DNA from 3 places in the Pseudoalteromonas sp. NZS11_1 genome. Region 3 is predicted to be linked to each of the others. Evidence: predicted binding sites of a transcription regulator. Region 3 holds the regulator's gene; each other region holds the start of a gene.
What was found. Region 3 encodes LexA, which represses DNA repair genes until DNA is damaged. Its sites were predicted from a motif close to TACTGTATNNNNATACAGTA; they were not measured.
Positions count from the first base shown of each region.

Region 1 (3,215 bases), on a different contig from region 3:
TTTGATATCTAAATTAATATTTGGTGGCGGTCGAAAATTAGGGCTTAAGCCAGGTAACAGTTGGTCGCTTGCAATTGCATCTATTCAAAAGCGTGCAAATGTGAACGCGGTACAGTTAATTAGTTTTTCATTAGCGATTAAATTACTGCTGTTTTTAGTGGTACTTAAAAACGACATGATATCTGATTGGCAATCGCAACTTCCTGCCGATGCGCCTAATGCGTTTTTAGTTAATATTACGCAAAATGAGCTTGAGCCAATTAATGAGTATTTAGCTCAAAAAGATATTCAGGTATCAGAGTTTTATCCCACTATTCGTGGACGCGTAAATGCGGTAAACGGCGAGTTGGTAGCACGTTCTGTATCGCTGCAAGACAACGAGAAAAAAGACGAAGAAGCACGTGCAGGTATTGGCCGCGAGCTAAACCTTACATGGCTTAAAGATGTGCCTGACCAAAATGAAGTAACACAAGGCACGTGGTTTGGTGAAAATGCGATGGCTGAAGCCTCAGTAGAGGAGTCGATGCTTGAGCGTTTAGATGTTGAGATAGGCGATACGCTTACATTTTTAATTGGTTCGCAATCGTTCGACGCTAAAATTACCAGTGTGCGCAAAGTTAATTGGGCCACGCTTAAACCTAACTTTTTTATTATTTTAAGCCCAGATGTACTTGCAGATTTTCCGGCGACGTATATTTCGTCGGTACGTATAAACCCAGATCAAAAGCGTGACTTTAGCCAGTTATTGCGTACTTACCCTACTATTACAGCGATTGATATTGACAACTTTGTTAAGCAAATACAAACAACTATTTCGCAAGTATCACTCGCCATTGGCTTTGTACTTGCCATTGTTGTGCTGTGTGGCGCGCTTGTACTTATATCGCAAGTGCAAGCTAGTTTAGGTGAGCGTATGCAAGAAATTGTAATACTGCGAACACTTGGCGCTAAAAGCCGATTGATTAAAAACGCGACCTTGTACGAGTTTTTATTACTCGGCGGTTTAGCTGGCTTAGTGGCTGCATTTTTTAGTGATATAGCGCTTTTAATTGTGCAGCAGCAAATGTTTGATTTAGCAGGTAAGTTACATCCGCATATATGGATTATTGGTCCGGTAGCTGGCGGTGTATTTGTGGCTGGTTTAGGCTATTTAATGATTGCCCGAACACTTAAACAAAACACCCAAGGATTAGTGCGTGCCCTAGGGTAAGTTTAAACTAACACGCTCCTGCAAATGCCCACCTAATACGTGGGCATTTTTGTTTTTCTTTGTACTGGTAATTTATACAGTGCTCTGGCATTATTAGCGTAATTTAAAAATAATAACAATGGAGCGCTGTTTGGCCATCATTTTAGGGATCGATCCTGGTTCACGTTTGACCGGATATGGCGTTGTTGCCCACCAAGGTTCTAAATTTACATACTTAGGCAGTGGTTGTATTAAGTTAGCCGATCATCCTTTTCCGGTTAGGCTTAAAATGATCTATCAAGGCATTACACAGCTTATTGAGCAGTTTTCGCCAGAAACCTTTGCCATTGAAAAAGTATTTATGGCGCATAACCCCGATTCAGCTTTAAAGCTTGGCCAAGCTAGAGGCGCGGCGATTGTTGGCGCTGCAATGGCCGACTTACCCGTATTTGAATATTCAGCTAGGCAAATTAAGCAAGCAGTAGTAGGTAACGGTGGCGCTGATAAAACACAAGTGCAGCACATGGTAAAAAATATTTTAAAACTACCCGGTACGCCACAGGCCGATGCAGCTGATGCACTTGCTATTGCGATTTGCCACGCTCACTCAGAACAAAATTTAATTAAACTAGCGGGTAGCGCAAGCAAAACCGTTAGAGGACGTTTAAGGAAATAACTATGATAGGCCGCTTAAATGGTATTTTAGTCGAAAAACAGCCACCAGAAATATTACTCGAAGTAAGTGGTGTCGGTTACGAAGTACAAATGCCAATGACCTGTTTTTACGATTTACCAAAAATTGGTGAAAACGCGATTGTTTACACCCACTTTGTAGTGCGTGAAGATGCTCAATTATTATTTGGTTTTAATAATAAAGTTGAACGCGCCTTGTTTAGAGAGCTATTAAAAGCAAATGGCGTTGGTCCAAAACTTGGCTTAGCTATTTTATCGGGCATGTCGGCAAAGCAATTTGTAAGCTGTGTAAATAACGAAGACTCAACGTCGCTTGTTAAATTACCGGGTGTAGGTAAAAAAACAGCCGAGCGTTTAGTACTCGAAATGAAAGACAGATTAAAAGATTGGGGTAATGATTTATTTACGCCATTTAGTGACAGCGCGGTAATAGAGCCGATGAGCGATGCGACAATTGCTAATAATGCAGCCGATGATGCCGTATCGGCATTGGTTGCGTTAGGTTATAAATTGCCACAAGCGCAAAAAGCAGTAAAATCGATAAGCAAGCCCGATATGTCTACTGAGGTTCTTATTAGAGAATCTTTAAAATCAATGTTGTGAGTAACCCATGATTGAAGCGGATCGCTTAATTGATGCGACTGAAAAAACAAATGAAGACTCTATAGATCGTGCAATAAGACCAAAACTTTTAGCCGACTACAGAGGCCAGCCTCATGTTAAGCAGCAAATGGAAATTTTTATTGAAGCTGCCCGAACCCGTGGTGAAGCGCTCGATCATTTATTAATATTTGGCCCACCAGGGCTTGGTAAAACCACGCTTGCAAATATTGTAGCCAACGAATTACACGTAAGTATTAAAACAACATCCGGCCCTGTACTTGAAAAAGCAGGCGATTTAGCTGCGTTACTTACTAATTTAGAAGAAGGCGATGTACTGTTTATTGATGAAATACACAGGCTAAGCCCGCAAGTTGAAGAAATACTGTATCCAGCAATGGAAGACTACCAGCTTGATATAATGATTGGTGAAGGCCCAGCTGCGCGTTCTATTAAATTAGACTTACCTGCATTTACGCTTATTGGTGCAACCACCCGAGCAGGATCGCTTACATCGCCACTACGTGACCGTTTTGGTATTGTGCAGCGATTAGAGTTTTATTCTGTAGAAGATTTGTCGCACATAGTAGGGCGCTCTGCACATTATCTTGGTTTAGAAATGTGTGACGACGGCGCAACCGAAATTGCACAACGTTCACGTGGTACACCACGTATTGCAAACCGTTTATTACGCCGTGTACGCGATTACACACAGGTAAAATCTGACGGTACA
Region 1 is NZ_JADYXK010000004.1:51,417-54,631, forward strand. Features, by position in the region: gene I6F44_RS05035 (ABC transporter permease) at 1-1,210, shown strand, start outside; gene ruvC (crossover junction endodeoxyribonuclease RuvC) at 1,341-1,865, shown strand; gene ruvA (Holliday junction branch migration protein RuvA) at 1,868-2,485, shown strand; gene ruvB (Holliday junction branch migration DNA helicase RuvB) at 2,493-3,215, shown strand, end outside.
Region 1: a site for LexA is predicted at 1,273-1,292, ahead of ruvC (crossover junction endodeoxyribonuclease RuvC). Genes of this name have one in related genera too.

Region 2 (3,215 bases), on a different contig from region 3:
CTGATTACGCGATAGCCAATCGCCAATAATTTCCTCAGTTTTTCCATAGGTCTCTGGAGAGGGCGGTACTGCATACATTTCGGCTGTATCAATAAAGTTTACGCCTTGCTCTAGCGCGTAGGCTATTTGTTCATCAGCATCGCTTTGAGTATTTTGTTTACCCCAAGTCATACTGCCTAAACATACTCTTGAAACGTTAATACCACTGCTGCCAAGTGGGCTGTATTGCATGAGAATTCCTTATTGCTCGTCTTGAGAGTAGCTAACTAACGCCGATAAAAGAGGCTCTGCAATGAGGGCTTTTTGGCCTGTTTCAAAATCAAACATAACCACTTTTGAAGTGCCTGTGGTTGTTATAGCGTTTTGTGCGTGACTAAATACGGTGTAATTCATAACAAATCGGTCTGTTTTTATATCAGAAATAGTAACACCGACTGTAAGCGTATCTGGGAATGTAACTGGGCGTTTATAACGAATGTTATTTTCGCTTATTACCGGGCCCACGCCATTAGGGCTTATTGTATCGAACAGATTTATTTTATTTAAGAAGTCGATTCGGGCTATTTCAAAGTAACGTAAATACACTACATTATTTACGTGTTGTAGTGCATCCATATCAGCCCACGCTACGGTGATGTCGGTATGGATAGGGTGCTGATCTTTAAACGTTTGCATTATTTATTGGCCCTTAATTTTAAAGTACTTAGATTATCAACATGGGGTTACGAGCTCAAGGTAATTAATGGCATGTTTTTTTATAAGATGATTGTACCTATTTAATTTTAGGTCTACAGTTAAATTGCACAGACAAACACAAAAACACACAGAGGTAGAAATATGCAGAATATAATTAATTGGTTTTTAGCTTGTTTGGTATTTATAGCCTCTTTTACCTGTTACGCAATGGGTAACGAATCAGGCGCTATTATTTTAATGTTAGCGGGGTTTTTTTTCGAGGTTATGTTTTGGTTGCGCGGTTATAAAGAATCAAAAGATAATAAGCGATTTTTTTAATCGCTAACTAGGGCCTGTTGACCTTTCAGGATTAAAATTTGTTCAATCTAGGGGCTATTTAATCGCGGCGCGAGGTTTGTGACCTAGTGGGCTAAGTAAAAACCGAGCAACAAAGAGTAAATTGCCCCTAGGCAGAACCCTTCGGGCAGCGTATGTTTGGCATTTGTGCTACGTTATCGCCTATTTATGGGGAATAACCACACTACATAGGCTCTGCCTTGCCTAAATACCAAACATACTGCTGCAAATTTAACCTCGAAAGATAAACAGGCCCTAGGCTTGCTTATCACATTTGATTCTATAATAATGACTGTATAAATAACCAGTTATTGTTGTGGTGATGAAGAAGTTTATTCACATAGACATGGATTGCTTTTATGCAGCAGTAGAAATGCGAGATAATCCAAAACTTGCATGTGTACCGCTTGCTATTGGAGGCAATAGCCGACGAGGCGTGCTCTCAACCGCTAACTATATAGCTAGAGAATATGGCGTGCGATCGGCTATGTCGAACTATCATGCTAAACAATTATGCCCCGATTTAGTTATTGTCCCTGGGCGCATGGCTGTATACAAAGAAGCTTCAAATCAAATACGTGAAGTATTTAGCCGCTACACAGATTTAGTTGAACCTCTTTCTTTAGACGAAGCCTACCTAGATGTAACAGACAGCACCGCTTGTAAAGGCAGTGCCACACTTATTGCACAGCAAATAAGAGCCGATATTTACAATGCCACCGGGCTCACTGCATCAGCAGGCATTGCACCGATTAAATTTATTGCCAAAATAGCCAGCGACGAAAAAAAACCGAATGGTCAATTTGTCGTTTTGCCTCATGAGGTCGATGACTTTTTAGCGCAATTACCGCTGGGGAAAATTCCGGGGGTGGGTAAAGTAACGCTCGAAAAGCTAAATTTAAAAGGCTTATATACCGGCAAGGATGTACGTGAAAAAGGCGTTAACTGGATGCAGCAACATGTGGGTAATTTTGGTGTGTCGCTTTATCAAAAATGTGCAGGTGAATATGTTGGTAAAGTATCAACAGATCGCATCAGAAAGTCGCTGAGTGTTGAGCATACCTACGAATACAATAAAACAAGTTTGCAAGAGTGCTTAGATGAGCTGCCAAAATTGTTAGACGAATTAGTTTTAAGGCTTAATAAACAGCAATTACAAAACCGTATTAATAAGCTGAGTGTTAAAGTGAAGTTTGCAAATTTTGTAGTGACCTCAGCCGATCAGGCATACCACGAGCTAAACACAGAAATATTTATTCAACTCCTTACTAAGGCCTATCAACGAGGGCTACAACAACCTGTAAGGTTACTTGGCATAGGCGTTGGCATTAAAAGCGAGCCAGAACAAAACTTCCAACTGAGTATTCTCGATTAAGCTGTAAAGCCTGTAACCCCAAGTTGCCATTTATTGGCAAGTTGTATAATTAGCTCATCGCACCTTGCTGGTCTTCAATATTTAAATCGACGATAATAGGGGCTTATGTTTTCTAACAGGACTTTATTTATGGCATACCCTCAAGCGGTTAGTGCAAGCCTTGAATGCACATCTCATGATGCGCTTATTATTATTAGTGATGACTTTTCTCTATTACCAAATAACTCATTACGTGATGCTATTTTAGACCAAGCAAAAGTTGATTCTCGTATTGGTAAACAAGTTACTTTATTAGTGATTGAAAACAAACGCGTTGTACTTGCGCCAACAGGTCCGTTAAACAGAGATTACGACGATGTACGCCGTTATTTTGATGCTGCTAAATTAGCAATTAACGAAGCAAAAGCGTCGGGTAGTGTTAACCCTGCATTATTTTTACCAAATTTAAATGGCGATAGCCGTTATCAGCATGCTTTAGAAGTTGCTTATTTAGGCGCTTGCCAAGCCTTATGGCAGCCATTAGAAGCGCGTGAATATCACGGTGAAAGTATTGAACCTATTACTCAAATTGGTTTAGTTGGCGCAAGCGAGCAAACAATTAAAGCTGTTAATGCAATTGCTGCGGGCCAATATGCCGCGCGTGACTTATGTGGCACCGAACCTGAGCGTATGGCTCCACCACGTTTTGCTGATTACTGCGTTGATTTATTTAAAGGCTCAAGCATTGCAGTTGACGTAATTGATGATATTGCAGCTATTGATAAAAACTACCCAATGCTAAGCACTGTTGCTCGTGCATCGTATGCAG
Region 2 is NZ_JADYXK010000001.1:427,670-430,884, forward strand. Features, by position in the region: gene I6F44_RS01900 (aldo/keto reductase) at 1-231, opposite strand, end outside; gene I6F44_RS01905 (acyl-CoA thioesterase) at 241-675, opposite strand; gene dinB (DNA polymerase IV) at 1,355-2,407, shown strand; gene I6F44_RS01915 (M17 family metallopeptidase) at 2,537-3,215, shown strand, end outside.
Region 2: a site for LexA is predicted at 1,323-1,342, ahead of dinB (DNA polymerase IV). Genes of this name have one in related genera too.

Region 3 (3,215 bases):
TCTACATCTTCACCCATATATTCATAATGCCATTTCCATTGCGAGCCTGTAATTTTAATAGTGAGATCAGCTTTGCTGGCATCTTCCATTGCAATTAGGGTTTTAGTGGCTGGTACTGCCATAGCAATTAAAATAACAAACGGGATTGCAGTCCAAAGTATTTCTACTTTAGTGCTTTCGTGAAATTGGGCAGGTACAGCCCCTTTAGATTTGCGGTGATGAATAAGTGCCCAAAACATAATTGCGAACACTATCACCCCAATCACACAACATATTATAAATATGGTCATGTGCAGCTGATATACATTATTGCTTATATCGGTTACGCCTTTGCGCATATTGTATTGGCTGTTAGCCAAAACTGGGTGCGAAAAAACACATAATATAAGCCACAAGGTAGAGGTCAGTTTACCCATGTGACGGCTCCTTTGATGCTATTGCGAATGCAAAGCGAAGAGGCATACGGCTTAAACGCCAATTCGTTATTTTTATTTTTTTAGTCAATCTCATTTAATATTGATTGGTTTTGCTGCGCCAACAACGTGTTTGTGTATATTGTGTGTTCTCAAAACTAAAAAGCTGTGAGTTATTATTAGCTCAGCACATTAATAATTAGCTAAAAAATGAACAACAAGCAAGTTTTAGTATAAAAAACAATCAGGTGATATTGAGTAATTAATAAAAAATCAGTAACCAACTAGGTAACAGGAAGTTCAAAAGATGAGCAAAACAAAGGGGTTTAACGCATTCGAAGGGGGAAAATATAAGTGCAAAAAAATTTACAGCTTAAATTGTCAGTGAGCTATTTATGCCCTATTTTTAGTGCGAATTTAAAACAAAAAATGCGTACTAATTAGTACGCATTTATAAAACTGCTTGTTTAAAAGCTATTTTTAAAGTCACATCCAATCAGCGTTTCTTATAACGCCAACGGCTAAGCCTTCAATATTAAAAGACTCATTCTCAAGATCTACTTCAATAGATTCAAAATCGTCGTTTTCAGCATGAAGTAATACTTTACGACCCGCTTTCTCAAGACGTTTTACAGTTACGTCTTCATCTAGGCGGGCAACAACAACTTGCCCGTTTTCAGCGGTTTGAGTACGATGTACAGCAAGTAAATCACCATCCATAATACCAATATCTTTCATGCTCATACCGTTAACGCGTAGTAAAAAATCTGCAGCCGGTTTAAACATTAATGGATCGATTTTGCAGTGACTTTCAACGTGCTCTTGCGCCAAAATAGGTGAACCAGCAGCAACACGCCCTATAAGCGGTAAACCTAATTGTTCTGGCTCTTCTTCTTCAATTAACTGAATACCACGGCTTGCACCTGGTTTCATTTTAATTGCGCCTTTTTTAGCAAGTGCTTTTAAATGTTCTTCAGCAGCATTGGCACTTTTAAAACCTAATGTTTGCGCTATTTCAGCACGTGTAGGAGGCATACCAGTGTCTTTAATAAAAACTTTAATTAGTTCGAGTATTTGAGCTTGGCGGTTCGTTAATGGTCGCATACAACTGGTTTTCCATACAGTACATTTAACTGTGAGTATATACAGTTAAATAAAAATCGCAAATTTAAATTAAGCCTTAAAATAGCCAAAGTAATTTCACTTGTGTACATTTTAGGGATATAACTAAAGCTAGATTTATAAATGATTAAAAAAGCAAAGGAGTCATTATGAGTATTTGGTACCAGCCCATCACTTTAGAGCTGTGCAAGCAGTTAGAACAAGGCATTGATGGCCAAGGAACATTAATGAAAACCATGGGAATAGAAGTCACTGAAATTGGTGATGATTACTTAGTAGCCACTATGCCGGCAATTCCTGAGCATCATAATCCAATGGGAATGGTTCACGGCGGTGCTAACGTTGTACTTGCCGAAACAGTTGCCAGCTATGCAGCTAACTTTGTTGTCGATTTTACAAAATTTTACTGCGTGGGGCAGGAAATTAGCGCAAGTCATTTAAAAGCATCTCGCAACGGCACTTTAACAGCAACGGCAAGAGCGTTTCATATTGGCAAACGTAGTTCAGTGTGGGAAATAAAAATTACAAATAGCCGCAATGAGCTGTGCTGCGTATCAAAAATGACCGCAGCAGTCGTAGAGCGAAGATAGTTACTTTTCGATTGGGTAAATTGTAATTTCCATACCCGCACCAATCGCAGATATACGTAGTAATGTATCTGCATCTAAGGCTTGATTAAAGCACTTAGGTGAAGTGCCTGATTCAAAACCAATATCAAACGTTCTACGTGAACAGCTTAACCATTGTTTTAGCGCGTTACGCGAACACGATTCAATAAGCTCACATATATGGTTTATTGCTTTGTCAGGCGTGTTTACTACACCTGTTGCTTCAATACGCGCTAATTGACGGTATTCGTCTTTGTCATAATGTAAAATCGTCGCGACTTTTTTCAAGTCTGCCACTAGCAAACTAATATCTTGCTTTGATTCAAGCTCAAGATCTACATTTAAAAATTGAATTTCCGACATCGTTTCGTATTTATCCTCTAATAATTTCATTGCAAACTTTAACGCAGTTTTACCGTTATACCAAATCAACTATGCTCTATTAACCACTTTATATAGATATTTCGCAGCTTTTAAGTATTTTTTAGCGTTTAAAGCTAGCTGGATATCAAACACTCAGCTCAATTAAACAAATAAGTCATGTTAGCAATTTAAGTGTAATCTTTTTTATTTTTAAATGATTACAGTAAGCTATAGTTTAAACTGCGACAAAATGTCGCAGTAACTAATCCCATTAATGTAATAAACTAGCCTCTAAAAATAATAAGACTAAAACATGAATAAAAAAATATTTAAGTATGCTCGCAAGTTACATAAATGGCTCGGTTATTTGCTCGCATTACAAATTTTAGCTTGGCTATTAGGTGGTTTAGTCATGAGCGCTATCCCTCTTGATAAAGTTCATGGGGAGCATCTTGCAACACGTACTCTTAATAACCCATTTACGCAGGCTGATTATGTTGCCTCCCTTGACGATATTGCATCTCAGGTGGTTAATCCAACACAAATAATTTTTGAGAACTTTTTAACCACACCTATAATTACAGTAATAAATAAAGATGAACAGCAAAGCTTTAACGGTATAACAGGCCGGCCTTTTGAGCCGCCAACTAAAATACAAATTACCGCAAATGCTAAAGCACACTTACTTATTGATGCTCAAGTGACAAGC
Region 3 is NZ_JADYXK010000017.1:13,517-16,731, reverse strand. Features, by position in the region: gene coxB (cytochrome c oxidase subunit II) at 1-416, opposite strand, end outside; gene lexA (transcriptional repressor LexA) at 900-1,517, opposite strand; gene I6F44_RS12675 (PaaI family thioesterase) at 1,685-2,125, shown strand; gene I6F44_RS12670 (hypothetical protein) at 2,126-2,506, opposite strand; gene I6F44_RS12665 (hypothetical protein) at 2,820-3,215, shown strand, end outside.